Regions from separate parts of the Bradyrhizobium sp. SZCCHNS30572 genome, predicted to be linked through region 2. Evidence: predicted binding sites of a transcription regulator. Region 2 holds the regulator's gene; each other region holds the start of a gene.
What was found. Region 2 encodes PhoB, which activates phosphate uptake and scavenging genes when phosphate is short. Its sites were predicted from a motif close to TGTCATNNANCTGTCAT; they were not measured.

Region 1: QX048_RS29430 (UDP-2,3-diacylglucosamine diphosphatase) is a predicted target of PhoB. The motif match lies at 3,325-3,341, and genes of this name have one in related genera.
Region 3: phnF (phosphonate metabolism transcriptional regulator PhnF) is a predicted target of PhoB. The motif match lies at 2,251-2,267, and genes of this name have one in related genera.

What each region holds. Positions count from the first base shown of each region.
Region 1 is NZ_JAUESY010000011.1:87,852-93,594, reverse strand. Features, by position in the region: gene QX048_RS29440 (caspase family protein) at 1-1,441, shown strand, start outside; gene QX048_RS29435 (threonine/serine dehydratase) at 1,452-2,441, opposite strand; gene QX048_RS29430 (UDP-2,3-diacylglucosamine diphosphatase) at 2,489-3,301, opposite strand; gene pyk (pyruvate kinase) at 3,494-4,912, opposite strand; gene QX048_RS29420 (tartrate dehydrogenase) at 5,068-5,743, opposite strand, start outside.
Region 2 is NZ_JAUESY010000008.1:267,486-273,228, forward strand. Features, by position in the region: gene QX048_RS23735 (HoxN/HupN/NixA family nickel/cobalt transporter) at 1-369, opposite strand, end outside; gene QX048_RS23740 (trypsin-like serine protease) at 546-1,862, opposite strand; gene phoB (phosphate regulon transcriptional regulator PhoB) at 2,010-2,717, opposite strand; gene phoU (phosphate signaling complex protein PhoU) at 2,734-3,450, opposite strand; gene pstB (phosphate ABC transporter ATP-binding protein PstB) at 3,481-4,302, opposite strand; gene pstA (phosphate ABC transporter permease PstA) at 4,299-5,180, opposite strand; gene pstC (phosphate ABC transporter permease subunit PstC) at 5,184-5,743, opposite strand, start outside.
Region 3 is NZ_JAUESY010000012.1:99,761-105,503, reverse strand. Features, by position in the region: gene QX048_RS31265 (alpha-D-ribose 1-methylphosphonate 5-phosphate C-P-lyase PhnJ) at 1-16, opposite strand, end outside; gene QX048_RS31260 (carbon-phosphorus lyase complex subunit PhnI) at 13-1,116, opposite strand; gene phnH (phosphonate C-P lyase system protein PhnH) at 1,120-1,731, opposite strand; gene phnG (phosphonate C-P lyase system protein PhnG) at 1,731-2,186, opposite strand; gene phnF (phosphonate metabolism transcriptional regulator PhnF) at 2,306-3,031, shown strand; gene QX048_RS31240 (phosphodiesterase) at 3,067-3,909, opposite strand; gene QX048_RS31235 (ABC transporter ATP-binding protein) at 3,917-4,969, opposite strand; gene QX048_RS31230 (ABC transporter permease) at 4,975-5,743, opposite strand, start outside.

The sequences.
Region 1 (5,743 bases), on a different contig from region 2:
TGTTGCCAAGCTGTTGAACTCAGCCGGCTTCGAGGTGATCACGGCGACCGACCTGACGCAGAACGAGATGCTCAAGGTCGTCGAGGATTTCTCGAGCCGGGTGGCAGCACACGGCCCGAACACCGTGGCAATGGTCTACTACGCCGGCCACGGGGTTCAGCTCGCGGGCGAGAACTATCTGATCCCGATCGATGCCCGTATCTCAGCGCCCTCCGACCTGACGACGGGGACCATCCGTCTGGTGGACCTGATGGCAACGCTCGACGCCATCCCGAGCCGGATGCGGATCGTCGTGCTGGACGCCTGCCGCAACAATCCATTCCCTGCCATCAACGATGCCGGACGCGGACTTGCCATCGTCGACGCGCCGAACGGTTCGATCCTCGGATACTCGACCTCGCCTGGCGCGGAGGCGCTCGACGGGCGTGGCGAGCACAGCCCGTACGCGCAGGCGTTCCTGAACCTGGCGCGGCAGCCGAACCTGCCGATCGAGCAATTGTTCAAGCGCATTCGCCTACAGGTGAACCAGAGCACCGACGGACGACAGACGCCATGGGAAAGCTCCTCGTTGACCAGTGATTTCACCTTCTTCGGGGATACGCTGGTCGCGGCGGCGCGCCCTGCCGAGAACGCGCCGGTGATCCAGATGGCGGCCAACCTGCCCAGCCGGTCCGTGCGGCAGGCCTATGACTACGTGCTGTCGGAGAACCGTCCGCAATATTATCGCGAGTTCATCGAGCTGTATCCGCGCGATCCGCTCGCCGACCGCATCCGCGCACTGCTCGCCGGCCTCGTGCAGGCCACGGCCTGGCACCAGGCCGTGCTGGCGAATTCGCCGGCCGCCTATCAGAGCTTCCGTGAATCCTATGCCGACAGCCCATATGCGCCGGTCGCACTGCGGCTGCAGGGACAGCCTCGGCCCATCCCCGTGCTGCAACCGAGCCGTCTCATGATGCCACCGCAACTGGCACCGATCGCGCGACCGTTCAATCCCGGTCCGCAGATCCAGAGCCATCCAGCCCCGCAACCGACGCTGCCGGCCGCCACCGTGCCGCACGGACCGCTGCCGCCAACGGTGGTCACGAAAGGCAATGCCATCAACAACGCGGGTCCCAACAAGGTCGTCGATCCCGGGCCTATCGCTCAGACCAAGTTGCGCGACAGGATCGTGCCGCCGACAAATCCGCCTGTGGCTACGAAAATCCAGCGCGATCCACTGAAGCGCAGTCCTGGGCGGCCATTCGACGCCCGCGAAGTGCGGCGTCCCTTCCCCGGCAATTCCGGACCGTTCAAGCCGAACATCAACGCGTCGCATCCGTCGATGGCGCGTGGCCAAGGCGGGATGCAGGGCGGCCCGGCGCGGAGCACGCCGCACGTCGCGCAGTCCGGACTGCGGATGGGCGGCGGGGGATTTGCAAAAGGCGGCCTCAGCTTTCACTGAGGCTTGATCGTCAGGCGATCAGCCTGGCGTAGAGCTCAGCATCGACATTGCCGCCGGACAAAACGATCACCACCGTCTTGCCCGCCACATCCAGCCGGCCGGCCAGCAATGCTGCAAGCCCGACCGAACCGCCGGGCTCGACCACGAGCTTCAGCTCCCGGAAGGCAAAGCCGACCGCGCGCCCCACCTCCTCATCCGAAGCCTCGACCGCGGCCGACAGCAGTTGGCTGTTGATGGCGAAGGTGATCTCGCCTGGAATCGCCGCCATCAGCGCGTCACAGATGGTCCGGCCCTTTGCGTCGTGCGCCTCGCGGTGGCCGGCCCGTAGCGAGCGCGCATGGTCGTCAAAACCCTTTGGCTCGGCCACGACCATCCGGGTGTTGGGAAAGCGCGCCTTGACCGCGGTCGAGACGCCGGCAAGCAGTCCACCGCCCGAAGCCGGGACGATCACCAGATCCGGCGACAGGCCGAGCGCCGCGAGATCTTCGGCGATTTCACGACCGACGGTGCCCTGCCCTGCGATGACGTAGGGATCGTCATAGGGCGGCACCACCGTCGAGCCGCGCTTTGCTGCGATATCGCGCGCGATCGCTTCGCGGTCCTCGCGATCGCGATCATAGAGCACGACGTCGGCACCGAACGCCTTGGTGCGCTCGCGCTTGGCCGCCGGCGCATCCGAGGGCATCACAATCGTGGCGTCCATGCCCAGCAATGTGGCGGCATGGGCGACGCCCTGCGCATGATTGCCGGAGGAGAATGCGACGACGCCGTTGCCGCGCGCTGCTTCCGGGATCGACGCCAGCTTGTTGTAGGCGCCGCGGAACTTGAACGAGCCGGTCCGCTGCAGCACCTCCGGCTTCACGAAGACGTTCGCTTTGAACCGCTCGTTGAGCACGGGAGCCGGCAGCAGCGGAGTCCGCACGGCCACGGGCGCGAGGACGCGTGCCGCCGCCTCGATGTCGGCGGCGGTCACGGGCAGGATCGGGGAATGAGCTGTCATACCCCTATTTTACCGCGCCCGATTGCCGAGAGGCAAGGGAACCGGTGTCAGGCGGCGCGGGCGGCCAGCTGCGGAACCGGCGCGGGTTGCCGCTGCGGATCGGTCCAGGTCAGGATCTCGAAACGGCCGTCCTCGTGCTCGACCAGCGCCGTGCAGCTCTCGACCCAGTCGCCGCAATTCATGTAGCGAATGCCGTCCTGGTCGCGGATGACGGCGCAATGGATGTGGCCGCAGATCACGCCATCAGCGCCATGCCGCCGCGCCTCCGAGGCCAGCGCCGTCTCGAACGCGCCGATGTAGTTGACGGCGTTCTTGACCTTCTGCTTGGCCCATTGCGACAGCGACCAATAGGGAACGCCGAACATGCGACGGAAGAAGTTGACCAGACGGTTCATCTGGATGGCGAAGTCATAGGCCTTGTCGCCGAGATGGGCGAGCCAGCGCGCATTCTGCACGACCAGATCGAAGATGTCGCCGTGGATCACCAGATAGCGTTTGCCGTCGGTGCCGGTGTGCAAGATGTTCTCGACGACGTCGATGCCGCCGAAATGCGTGCCGTAATAGCCGCGCAGGAACTCGTCGTGATTGCCGGGGACATAGACGATCTTGGCGCCCTTGCGGGCCTTGCGCAGCATCTTCTGCACCAGGTCGTTATGCGACTGCGGCCAATGCCAGCTCGATTTGAGCGCCCAGCCGTCGATGATGTCGCCGACCAGATAGATCGTGTCGGCATCATGGTGACGCAGGAAATCGACAAGGAGATTGGCCTGCGAGCCGCGGGCTCCGAGATGAACGTCCGAGATGAACAACGTCCGAAAGCGCCGAGCCGGGCTTTCTTCACCAGCAGTCTCAAGTCCCATGCGCGCCCACCTAACAGTCCCTGATGACACCGCGATGACGAAACGCCGCACCGGCAGAACCCATCCTGCCGGACCGCGACCGGACACCGCTCGTTTGACGACTCGCGATGTCCCTCGTCACTGCCCCGCGATACCAGCGGGGTGCGACAATCAGGCGACAGGCGGGCAGCGCGAACAGGGAAAATCAGCCTCCTATCTCGGCACGGTGACGACGCGCAGATTGTTGGTGGTGCCGGTCTGCGCGAACGGAATGCCGGCGACGACGACGAGCAGGTCGCCGGCTTCAGCGAACTCCTCCTGCACGGCGAAGAAGGTCGCGCGCTCGACCATCTCCTCGTAGCTCTGCACGTCCTGCGACAGCACGCTGTGCGCGCCCCACAGCAGGCACATCCGCCGCGAGGTGTCCTCATTCGGCGTGATCGCCAGAATCGGCAGGCTCGGCCGCTTGCGCGCAACGCGCGAGGCCGAGGTGCCGCTCGACGTATAGGCCACGATCGCCTTGGCGTGGATCGCCGAGGCGAGATCGGCCGCCGCGGTCGCCACCGCATGCGGCGGCGTCTGCTCCTCGCCCGGCTGCGTCGCCTCGACGATCGAGCGGTACATCTTGTGGCCTTCGGTGGCCTTGATGATGCTGTCCATCATCGCCACCGCCTCGCGCGGATATTGCCCGCTGGCCGATTCCGCCGACAGCATCACCGCGTCGGCGCCGTCATAGATCGCGGTCGCGACGTCGGAGACCTCGGCGCGCGTCGGCGTCGGCGTCGCGACCATCGAATCCAGCATCTGCGTCGCGACGATCACCGGCTTCACCGCGAGCCGGCAGGCGCGCACCAGCTCCTTCTGCTTGCCCGGCACGTCCTCGTTGGGAATCTCGACGCCGAGATCGCCGCGCGCAACCATGATCGCGTCAGAGAGCTGGATGATGTCGTCGATCCGCTCCAGCGCCGCCGGTTTCTCGATCTTGGACATGATGCCGGCGCGGCCATTGATCAGGCCCCTCGCCTCCAGCACGTCGGACGGCTTCTGCACGAACGACAGCGCCACCCAGTCGACGCCGAGGTCGAGCCCAAAGGCAAGATCAGAACGGTCCTTGGCCGTCAGCGGCGATAGCTCCAGAATGGTGCCGGGCAGATTGACGCCCTTGTGATTGGAGATCGCGCCGCTGACGATCACCTTGGCCTCGATCCAGTCGTCGCCGAGGCCGGTGACGCGGACGCGCACGCGGCCGTCATCGATCAGAAGATCGTGACCGGGCGAGACTGCCGCAAAGATTTCCGGATGCGGCAACGGAATCGATGTCTTGTCGCCCTCGGTGCCGTTGAGAACAAATCGAATCGTCTCGCCGGCTTCGACCTGGATCTTCTTGTCGCGCAGCGTGCCGACGCGAATCTTAGGACCCTGCAGATCCATCAAGATGCCGATCGGCCGCTGCACTTCCTTCTCGAGGGCGCGGACCGCGGCATGGACCTTGGCGTGATCGGCCTGGGTGCCGTGGCTCAAGTTGAGACGAAAGGTGTCCACACCGGCGAGGAACAGCGCTTTCAGCATCTCCGGAGAATTGCTCGCGGGACCGACAGTCGCGACGATCTTGGCTCGACGGTGACGACGCATGATGTGTCCTTTCTCCTTAAGCCGTGTCTCGCGTCTCTATGACACGCATGTGATTGGCATGCGCGGACGCAGCGGAAGCGCTGATATACGCCCCGCAGCGTCCATTGCAAGCGCGACACGGAACACGCCAGAATTGTGCAAGAGAACAGCACGCCTCAGGCGTTGGAGCCGTGGATCGCGTCGATGACGGCGTCGGTCACCTGCTTGGTCGTCGCCGTGCCGCCAACATCGGGGGTCAGGATGCCGGCTGCACAGACTTTCTCGACCGCAGCCATCAGCCGCGCGGCCGCGTCCGTCTCGCCGAGATGCTCGAGCATTTGCGCGCCGGTCCAGAACGTCGCGACCGGGTTGGCGATGCCCTTGCCGGTGATATCGAACGCCGAACCATGGATCGGCTCGAACATCGACGGGAAGCGCCGCTCCGGATCGATGTTGCCGGTCGGCGCCACGCCGAGGCTGCCGGCCAGCGCGCCGGCGAGATCGGACAGGATGTCGGCATGCAAATTGGTCGCCACGATGGTGTCGAGGCTCTTCGGCTGCAGCGTCATGCGCACGGTCATCGCATCGACCAGCATCTTGTCCCAGGTCACGTCGGGGAATTCCCGCGCCACCTCGGCGGCGATCTCGTCCCACATCACCATGCCATGGCGCTGCGCATTCGACTTGGTGACGACGGTGAGGAACTTGCGCGGGCGCGACTGCGCCAGCTTGAACGCGTAGCGCATGATGCGGGTGACGCCGACGCGGGTGAAGACCGCGACCTCGGTGCCGACCTCCTCCGGCAGGCCGCGATGCGCCCGGCCGCCCATGCCGGCATATTCGCCCTCGGAA
Region 2 (5,743 bases):
TTCATCCAGGAGGTCGGCGCCGGCGATGAGGCTCACGACGATGGTGGCGATGACGACGACGCTGGAATGGCCGAGCGCAAAATACAGGCCGGCGGCGCGCGGGGCGCTACCGTCCTGCACCAGCTTCCGCACGACGTTGTCGATCGCCGCGATGTGATCCGCATCGACCGCATGGCGCAGTCCGAGCAGCCAGGCCAGCATCGCGGTGCCGACGATGGCGGGCCGGTCGGCGTAGAGCGCGAACGCCCAGGCCCAGGCGAGCGCGTTGGCGGCGACCAGCCCGCCGACGAGCGCAACGTTGCGGCCGGGCTGCGATCGCCACCACAGCAGCCGAGGGGCACGAGGATGATCAATTTGAACAATCGTCATACTCGGACTATAGCAAGAGCCAGGCCAGTTCGGTAAAGCCCCCCGCTGCAGGCAAAAGCTGCAGGAAAACGTGGGCGGCCCTTCCCGGATTGCCCTCTCGCTTGGCAACCCGCTATCCAGTCACGCACAGATCATGACCAGCGGCGGGACATCTTCTTCTCTCGCCCCTCCTTCGCTCACCGCGCCGAGGCACTCTGTGCCGCGATCTCGCGCCGCACGACCGTCTCGAACTGGCTCGCGGGGGCGGCGAACATCAGCCGGGTCTCCTCGTGGAACGCCGAGAAGATGCCGACCACGGCAGGCTGCCCACCGACCTCGGCGAGGATCGGCGAGCCCGAATAGCCGAAATTGGCCAGGCAATGCACTGTCAGCAGCGTCCCGTCCCTGGTCATGCCGGCGCTGCAATTGCGCTGGCCGGTCGGCGAATAGCGCCGCTCCTGACCATAGCCGATCTCGGAGATGGTGCCGGCCGATGTCGCAGCCTGCAATTCCTCGCGCGTCAGCGCCTTGACCGCGACCGGCTTCGACGGCAGCGCGTCCTTCAGCACGATCAACGCCCAATCGGCGGGCGAGCGGTCGAGCGACCACCTGTCGTGCTGGATCGGGACAAAGTCCGGCGCCACGATCAGCTTGTCGGCGACCGACGATGCCGCCGGCGTGCCCCGGTTCATGCCGGCCAGGAAGCGGACGTTGCCGGGGCTGACCTGCGCCACGCCGTTGAACACGCAATGCGCCGCGGTGAGCACGACGCGCGGCGCGACCAGCGTGCCGGTGCACCAGCCGCCGCTCGAGTATTGCGCGACGGTGACGACGCCGATCGACGACGCCGGCCAGGAGGTGGGATCGACGACCTCGCCGATGTGGCGATCGAGCCCGAGCAGTTGCTCCGGACGCGGAGTGGCAATGCCCGCATCCGCCGATTCCGGTTTCGGCTGCCAGGACGCAATGGCGCTCTGGGCCTGGACGCGCTGCGGCTCGGTCAACTTGACCCGCTGCACGTCGCGGCCGGCCGATCGCACGCCGTTGCGGCCGGCCATCACCAGCCAGGCATAACCCTGCACGACGTCCTGCTTCGCGCCACGGCCGTCGAGCAGCATCAGGCCGAGCATGTATTGCGACTGCGCAAAGCCCTGCGCCGCCGCGCGGCTGAACCAGCGACTGGCTTCGCCGTAGTTCGAGGCAACACCCTCGCCATTGACGTAGGCGATGCCGAGATAATGTTGCGCGACGGCGAGCCCCTGATCGGCGGCCTTGCGGTACCAGGCCAGCGCCTCGCTCGGATTACGCGGCACGCCCCAGCCGAACGCCTGCATGAAGCCGACGTCGAACTGCGCCCGCGCATCGCCCTTGGCGGCCAGCGGCAGCAGCCGTCGCATCGCCGCCGCATGCTGCCCGTTGCCTGCCGCCGCGACCGCGTCTTCGAGCTCGGCGGCCGGGGCGCCCGCCGCGCCGCCGAGCAGCACGGCAAGAGATATGATGATGGTCTTGATCAAGGGCGTCCGCTGGGACCGAAACATCGTGACGGGCCACGAAGCAGACACGATCAAGACGGCGGCGGCGTGGCGGAAAGCGGACCGCGATCTCCTCAATCGGGCCGCCTCGCGCCTCACACCTGCTTCGTGCTCACGCCGGATCGCCCCTTACACCTGCTCGCTCTTGGCGAAGCGGTCATCGAGCGCATAACCGGCGCCGCGCACCGTGCGGATCGGGTCCTGCTCGCGGCCGGGATTGAGCAGCTTGCGCAGGCGGCCGATATGGACGTCGACGGTGCGCTCGTCGATGTAGATGTCGCGGCCCCAGACGCTGTCGAGCAGCTGTTCGCGGCTGAACACGCGGCCGGGGTGCTCGAGGAAGAATTCGAGCAGGCGGTATTCGGTCGGGCCGAGATCGATCGGCCGCCCCGAGCGCGCCACGCGGCGCTTCTCGCGGTCGAGCTCGATGTCGCCATAGGACAGCACGGTCGCCAGCCGCTCCGGGCTCGCCCGCCGCAGTAGGCCTTTCACGCGCGCCAGGAGCTCCGGCACCGAGAACGGCTTGACGATGTAGTCGTCGGCGCCAGTGGCGAGTCCGCGCACGCGCTCGCTCTCCTCGCCGCGCGCCGTCAGCATGATGATCGGCAGTTGCCGGGTCTCGGAGCGGGCGCGCAGGCGGCGGCACAGTTCGATGCCGGAGAGGCCCGGCAGCATCCAGTCGAGCACGACGAGATCCGGAACGCGCTCCTTGAGCCGCGTGTCGGCCTCGTCGCCGCGCGCCACGGTCTCGACCTCGTAGCCTTCGGCCTCGAGGTTGTAGCGCAGCAGCGTCGTCAGCGCCTCCTCGTCCTCCACCACCAGAATTCGGGCGCCCATGTCTGAACCGTCTCTCTTAGTTACCGGGAATCGTCGATGCGAAGCTCGTCATGTCGCCCTTCGGGCGCTTGTCCATGATCTGCTGGCCTTCGATCATATAGAACACCGTCTCGGCGATGTTGGTCGCGTGATCGCCGATCCGCTCGATGTTCTTGGCGCAGAACATCAGGTGGATGCAGAACGAGATGTTGCGCGGATCCTCCATCATGTAGGTCAGGAGCTCGCGGAACAGCGACGTGCAGATCGCGTCGACCTCCTCGTCGCCCTTCCACACCGTCATCGCCGCCGGCAGGTCATGCGCGGCATAGGCGTCCAGCACCGTCTTGACCTGCGACTGCACCAGATCGGTCATGTGCTCGAGGCCGCGGATCAGCTTCAGCGGATGGAAGTCGCTTTCCAGCGCCGCGACGCGCTTGCCGATGTTCTTGGCGAGGTCGCCGATGCGCTCCAGATCGGTCGCCACGCGCATCGCGCCGACGATCTCGCGCAGGTCGACCGCCATCGGCTGGCGACGGGCGATCGTGAGCACGGCGCGCTCCTCGATGATGCGCTGCAGCTTGTCGACCTCGGCGTCGGTGGCGACCACCTTCTGGCCGAGCGCGATGTCGCGCCGCACCAGCGCATCGACGGAATCGACGATCAGCCGCTCCGCGAGGCCGCCCATCTCCGATACCAGACGGGTGAGGTCCTGCAGATCGCTGTCGAACGCCTTGGCGGTATGTTCACTGGCCATGATGATCTCCTGAAGACAATGTCGTCGGCGTCAGCCGAACCGGCCGGTGATGTAATCCTGGGTCCGCCGATCACTCGGCGAGGTGAAGATCTTGCTGGTGTCGTCGAACTCGATCAGCTCGCCGAGATACATGAAGGCGGTCTTGTCGGAGACGCGCGCCGCCTGCTGCATGTTATGCGTCACGATGGCGATCGTATAGTTTTCGGCGAGCTCCTGGATCAGCTCCTCGACCTTGGCGGTCGAGATCGGATCGAGCGCCGAGCACGGCTCGTCGAACAAGATCACCTCCGGCCGGACCGCCACGGTGCGCGCGATGCACAGTCGCTGCTGCTGGCCGCCGGACAGCGACAGGCCCGAGGCGTTGAGCTTGTCCTTGACCTCGTTCCACAGCGCGCCGCCGCGCAGCGCCTTCTCGACCCGGTCGTCCATCTCCGACTTGGAGATCTTCTCATAGAGGCGGATGCCGAAGGCGATGTTCTCGTAGATCGTCATCGGGAACGGCGTCGGCTTCTGGAACACCATGCCGACCCGGGCGCGCAGCAGATTCAGATCGAGCTTGGGATCGAGGATGTTGGTGTTGTCGAGCATCAGCTGCCCGGTCGCGCGCTGGCCCGGATAGAGATCGTACATCCGGTTGAAGATGCGCAGCAGCGTGGACTTGCCGCAGCCGGACGGGCCGATGAACGCGGTGACGCGGTTGGTGCCCAGCGACAGGTTGATGTTCTTCAGCGCGTGATGGTCGCCGTAGTAGAAGTTGAGGTTGCGCGCAGTCACCTTGGCCGGCGCATCCGGAAGCGCCTTGCCGTGAAGAGCGTGATTGGGCTGACTGACGGAGACGGACAGTTCGGTCATTTGGTGTTCCTCTCGGCGCCGAGAATGCGTGCACCGATGTTCAGGGCGAGCACGGCCAGAGTGATGAGAAGGGCTCCGCTCCAGGCCAGTTGTTTCCAGTAGGCATAAGGGCTCTGGACGAAATTGTTGATGGTGACGGGCAGGTTCGCCATCGTCTTGGAAAGGTTGAGGCTCCAGAACTGGTTCGACAGCGCGGTGAACAGCAGAGGCGCGGTCTCGCCGGCGACGCGGGCGGTCGCCAGCAGCACGCCGGTGATGAGGCCCGAGCGCGCCGCCCGATAGGCGATGCGGCGGATCACCAGCGAGCGCGGCAGGCCGAGCGCAGACGCCGCCTCGCGCAGCGGGTTGGGCACGAGCAGCAGCATGTCCTCGGTGGTGCGCAGCACCACCGGGATCACGATGACCGCCAATGCAAGGGAACCCGCGAGTGCCGAGAAGCCGCCCATCGGCACCACGACCGCACCATAGATGAACAGGCCGATGATGATCGAGGGCGCCGACAGCAGGATGTCGTTGATGAAGCGGATCACCGAGGTCAGGCGGTCGTTGCGGCCGTATTCGGCGAGATAGGTGCCGGCAAACAGGCCGAGCGGCGCGCCGATGCCGACGCCGATGATCGTCATGATCAAGGAGCCGACGATGGCGTTGCGCAGGCCGCCTTCGCTGGAGCCGGGCGGTGGCGTGTCGGCGGCAAAAACCTGCAGGCTGAGGCCGGCGAGTCCGTTATAGAACAGCGTGAACAGGATCAGCGCCAGCCAGGTGACGCCGAACATCGCGGCGGCAACGCAGAGGCCGCGGATCACGATGTCTCTGCGGCGCCGGCGCGCATAGATCGGATTGACCGGCGCATCGAGTGTAAGCGTGTCAGCGCTGGACATGGCTTATTTTCCCGCCTTGGCTTCGAGCCGCATGAGCATCAGCCGCGCGCTCGCCAGCACGAAGAAGGTGAGCACGAACAGCAGCAGGCCGAGCAGGATCAGGCTCGACTGGTGCAGCCCGTCGCTCTCCTGGAATTCGGAGGCGATGGCGGCCGAGATCGTGGTGCCCGGTGCGAAGATCGAGGATGAGATCCGGAACGAGTTGCCGATGATGAAGGTCACCGCCATCGTTTCGCCGAGCGCACGTCCCAGCGCCAGCATGACGCCGCCGATCACGCCGACACGGGTGTAGGGAATGACGACGCTGCGCACGACCTCCCAGGTGGTGCAGCCGACCCCGTAGGCGGCTTCCTTCAGCACCGGCGGGACCGTCTTGAACACGTCGACCGAGATCGAGGTGATGAACGGCAGCACCATGATCGCCAGGATCAGCGAGGCGTTGAACAGGCTGAGATAGGACGGCGGACCGGCGAAGATGTCCTGCAGCACGGGGATGCCGGCGCAGAGATTGATCATGAACGGCTGGAACGTATAGGCCAGGAACGGCCCCAGCACGAAGAAGC
Region 3 (5,743 bases), on a different contig from region 2:
AGGTCGGCGCGTTCATTCCGCAGCTTCCTTCAATTCGGGAACGGCATTGGCCTCGGCGAACTCCTGGCGCAGCTTGCGCAGCAGTCCGAGCTCGGACTGGAAGTCGACATAATGCGGCAGCTTCAGATGCTCGACGAACCCGGTCGCCTGCACGTTGTCGGAGTGCGACATCACGAACTCCTCATCCTGCGCCGGCGCGACCATGTCCTCGCCGAGCTCGCGCGCCCGCAAGGCGCGGTCGACCAGCGCCATCGACATCGTCTTGCGCTCGCTCTGCCCGAAGGCGAGGCCATAACCGCGCGTGAAGCACGGCGGCTCGGTCGCCGACCCCTTGAACTGGTTCACCATCTGGCATTCGGTCAGCTCGATCGATCCGAGCGGCACCGCAAAGCCGATCTCCTCGGCCAAGAACTCGACCTCGACTTCGCCGAAGCGGATTTCGCCGGCGAAGGGATGGTTGCGGCCGTAGCCGCGCTGGGTCGAGTAGCCGAGCGCGAGCAGAAAGCCCTCATCACCGCGTGCGAGATTCTGCAACCGCAGATCACGATCCGCGGGAAAGCCTAGGGGATCGCGGGTGAGATCGCCGACCGGCGCGCCAACATCGGCTTGCGGCGACGGCTCGATCAGCCCGTCCTGGCCGAGAATATCGGTGACACGCGGCGTCGGCGCATTCGGCGCCTCGGCACGGGCCGGCGGCTCCGGCTCGGCGGCGGCCGCCAACTGCGGATCGAGCAGCCGATGCGTATAGTCGAAGGTCGGCCCGAGCACCTGGCCGCCCGGAATGTCCTTGAAGGTCGACGAGACGCGCCGCTGCACCCGCATCGCACCGGTGTCGACCGGCTCGGTCGCACCGAAGCGCGGCAGGGTCGCGCGGAAGGCACGCACCAGGAAGATCGCCTCGATCAGATCACCGCGTGCCTGCTTGATTGCGAGCGACGCGAGCTCGCGGTCGTACAGCGAGCCCTCGGTCATCACGCGATCGACGGCAAGCCCCAACTGCTCGGAGATCTGCGCCAGCGAAAGTTCGGGCACATCGCGATCACCCCGGCGTTCATGCGCCAGCAGCCGGTGCGCGTTCTCGATGGCGCGCTCGCCACCCTTGACGGCAACATACATGCCTCACTCTCCTGCGGAAACGAGTCGGGTCGTTCGCGGGATGGCGACGATGGACGAGCCATCGACCAGCACCACATCGACACCACGCGGAAACAGCTTCTCATTGATCGACAGCCGCTCGAACAGATCGGCGGGCGCGACCGTTGCACGGAACGATGTCGTCCCGTCGATGCCAGGACCGCGCAGCTTGAACGCCGGCCCTCCGGACAAGCTCGGCACCTGCAGGATCAGCGTCGTCGAGCGATCAGGGTATTCAGCACTGCCGAGCGCGAATGAATCCAGATCAGGCAGCGCTTCGGCGTCCGCCGCCACCGCAAAGCAAGCGAGCGCGGCATCGGCGACGATCGGCGCCCCGGTGTGAAACTTGAGCCAGGCGCCGACCTCGGGCGTGCCGGCGAGCGGCGCATCGAGCCAGATCGGCGTATCGTGATCGAACAAGGTCAACGCGATCGCGGCAGCACCAGGCATCAACGACGACGGCCGGCCGACATTGCCCTCGACCTGCCGCACATTGCCCGGACGCGCCATGGCCTCCATGACGGTACGGAAGGTCGATTGCGCGGACAGGACATTGTCGGCGAAACCAGGCTGCAGATCGGAAGCGGCAGCAGCCATCAGCTTTCTCCTCGCACCATCGTATAGAAATCGACACGCGTGGCCGCAGCCTCCTCCGCTCGATGCTCCCGCGATGCGCGCATCAGCTCCTGCAGCGGCGCGACCACCTGAGTCTCGATCGATCGCGCATGGCTCGACGACTGGATCATCGCGTCACACAGCGCCATCAGACGCGCCTTCCCGGCGTCTCGTCCGAGCACATAGCCGAACCCGACCTCGCCGCTCTCCAGCCGTACCGCGGCGCGCGACACCGTCGCTTCGCCGACATTGAACGGCGCACCATCACCGCCGATCCGGCCCCGCAGCATCACGAGACCATTCTCCGCCGGACGCAGGTCGCGATACTCAGGCAGCGCCAGTCCGTCGAGCCTGACGCGGATGTCCTCATGCGAGGCATGCGCCAATACCCGCATCGCCGTCCTGCGCCGGTCCTGCATCGCGGTCTCGCCCTCCATCGTCACCTCGAACTTGCTATCGCGAAGTTGTCTATGTTAATAGACAACTTCGTAACGAAGCGCCATGACTGTTTGATGACATGGGCGTGATTTTCAGGTCGCGCAGCGGAGAACCGCAGATGAGCATGCAGGGCGCCGACTCGGGCGTGGCACTGTGGCGCCGGGTGGCCGACGGCATCGAGCGCGACATCGCCGACGGCCGCTTCGCGGCCGGCACCCGCCTGCCCGGCGAGACCGAGATCGCCGAAACCTACCGCGTCAACCGTCATACGGTGCGTCGCGCGCTCGCGACCTTGGCCGAGCGCGGCCTCGTGCGCGCCGAGCGCGGCAGCGGCACTTATGTCGAAGCGCCTCGTCTGTCATATCCCCTGAGATCGCGAACCAGGTTCTCCGAGATCGTGGGCGCCGGCGGGCGCGAGCCGCGCGGACAGTTGATCGCAGCGTCCGAAGAGTCGGCGACGCGCGAACTCGCGCACGCGCTCCGACTGAAGACGGGGGCGCCGCTGGTCCGAATCGAGGCACTGCGTCTTGCCGACAAGACCCCCATCTGCGTCAGCACGTCCTGGCTGTCGTCCGAGCGATTTCCCGAGGCCGGCCACATCTTCGCATCGCTCCGCTCGATGACGGCGCTGCTTGCGCATTACGGCATTCGCGACTATCGCCGCGGCGCGACCAGGATCACGGCGGCCATCGCCGACGCGAGCGACGCCGCACGGCTCGACCTCGCGCTGGGCCGTCCGGTGCTGGTGGTCGACAGCACCGACATCGATGCCGATGGGACGCCGCTGGTCAGCAAGCGCTCGCGCTTCGCGGCGGAGCGCGTGACGTTCGAGGTCGAGAGCTAGACCAGACCCCGCCGCCTCGCTTCGTTCTTGCGCCCTCAGTCGATGAGCGTGCCGTCCTGATTGAAGAACGGATGCGGCCCGTTGAAAATCCCGATCGGCACCTGATGCGTGACGACCGTTCCAAATCCCGGTCCTGGAAACCAGGCATGAAGGTGAAAGGCCGGTGGCTCGATCCGGAAGGATGGCGGGCGAAGCTCGGCCAGGTCGAGCGCGACGGCATGGTTCGGTGCCGGGCAGATCGTGCAGGGGATGCCCGCAAACCGGGTCAGCGTCGCGCGATGAACGTGACCGCACCCGATCAGTTGCACCCGCGGATGGCGCGTGAGGACGGCCGCGAGATCGTCGGCGTTGCGCAGGTTCTGCCGGTCCATGTGCCAGATGCCAGTGGCGAACGGCGGGTGGTGCAGAAACAGCAGGGCCGGCCTTTCGCTGGATCCGGACAGCGCGGCGTCGAGCCATTGCAGACTCGCTTCATCGAGCTCGCCATGCGGATGGCCGGGCACGCTGGAATCGAGCAGAAGCAGATCGAGATCGGCCAACTCCACGCACCGGTTCAGCGGACCGGTGGGCTGACCATGCAGAGCGTCCGGAAACGCCGCGCGCATCAGCTCGCGTGAATCGTGATTGCCGGGCACGGCGACGAATGGAGTTTCGAGCTCGGCGAGAAGATCCTTGAGATGATCGTACTCGGCCGACAACGGCGTATCGACGAGATCGCCGGAGATCACCACCAGATCGAGCTTCGGCTCGAACCGGTTGAGCTCCGTGATGCAACGGGTCAACGCGCGCGCCGTATCGACGCGGCGGTAGGCGAGCCGGCCGGGCGCCTTGATGTGCAGGTCGGATATCTGGGCGATGACGACGGGGCTCTTGGTCATCAGCAGATCAGCCTTTCTCCGGCAACAGCCGAATGGAGTCCGGTGCAATCCGCAGGCCGATCCGCTCTCCCGCAGCGACCCTGATCGAATTCGGCGCGTCCACGGTCAGTGCAATTGAGGCGGCGTCGCGGACGATGATCCGCTGCCGGTCGCCGACAAAGCGGACGCTGTCGACGACGCCAGTCAGACTCGATGCCGCGGCATCGACGATCCCGATCGTTTCCGGCCGAACCATCGCCACCGCCAGGTTACGTGGACCGGGATCGGCGATCGGCTGCCGACCTCCCGGCAGAACGAGCTGGGCGCCGTCGATCGGCGCCTCGATGATGTTGGCCGCGCCGACGAACTCCGCGACGAATCGATCGGCGGGCGAGAAATAGATCTCGCGCGGCGTCCCGATCTGGGCGATGGCGCCCTTGCGCATCACGACGATGCGGTCGCCGAGCTCCATGGCTTCGGCCTGGTCATGCGTGACGTAGATTGCCGTGATTCCGAGCGTTCGCAACAGGCCGTTGAGCTCGCCGCGCAACCGCTCGCGGAGCGCTGCGTCCAAGGCGGTGAGCGGCTCGTCGAGCAGCAGCACGCTCGGCCGGATGGCGACCGCGCGCGCGAGCGCGACGCGCTGGCGCTGACCGCCCGAGAGCTGATCGATGCGCCGATCTTCGAGGCCGGCGAGGTTGGTCAGCGCGACCAGCTCGGCGACCCGCGCGGCGCGCTCCGGCTTGGGCACGCCGCGGATCTTGAGCCCGTAGCCGATATTGTCCGCGACGGTCATGTTGGGGAACAGCGCGTAGGATTGAAACACCATGCCGACATTGCGTTTCTCGATCGGCTGCCTCGTCAGATCCTTGCCGCCGAAAAGCACGCGCCCGCCCGCATCGGGTGTTTCGAGCCCGGCCACGATCCGCAGCAGCGTGGTCTTGCCGCAGCCGGACGGCCCCAACAGCACCAGCGTCTCGCTCTGCGCGATGTCGAGCGTGGCGCGCGCAAGCGCGCAGGTCCCGTCGGCAAAGGTCTTGCCGCAATTCTCCACCTTGAGGGCGGCTCCATGCCGGGTCATCGTGCTCACCTCAGGCTTCCTCTCTCGCCGATCCATTGCATGGCCACCAGCAGCGGGATGATCATGACGAAGAAGATCAGCGTGTAGGCGGACGCGACCTCGAGCCGCATCGATGCGTAGCTGTCGGCGAGGCCGACGGGCAATGTCTTGGTCAGCGGCGTATGCAACATCCAGGTCAGGTTGAACTCTCCGAGAGATAGTGTCACCACCATGAGGCTGCCCGCCAGGATGCCGGGCGCGGCGTTGGGAACGATGACGTCGATGAAGCGGCGCCATGGCGCGGCTCCGACCGATGCGGCACCTTCGTCGAGCGACTTCACGTCGATCGTCGAGAACACGGCCATGACGGACCGCACCATGAATGGCATCGTAAAGATCACATGGCCGGCGAGGATGAACAGCCATGAGCGGCGGAAGCTTCCCGCCCCGCCATAGGTGAGCAACAGCGCGAGCGCGATGGCGAGCCCGGGAATCGCGAGCGGCAAGGTGATGATCTCCTCGACCAGCCGCGCCAGCCGTCCGCCGCGAACGTACAGCGCATAGGCAGCGGGAACACCGACCACGAGCGTGACCGCCAGCGTGCCCAGCGCGATCAGGATCGATGCCATGATCGTGCCCGCGTAGAGCTCCCAGACCTGGGCCACCCACTGCAGCGTCACGCCGGATTGAATGCCGCGGAAGTAGTTGACGGTCACGCCCGCGGCGATCGAAAGGCCGGCCGGCACGGCCAGGAAGGCGGCGACCAGCAGTGTGAACAGCAGTTGAAGAATGAAG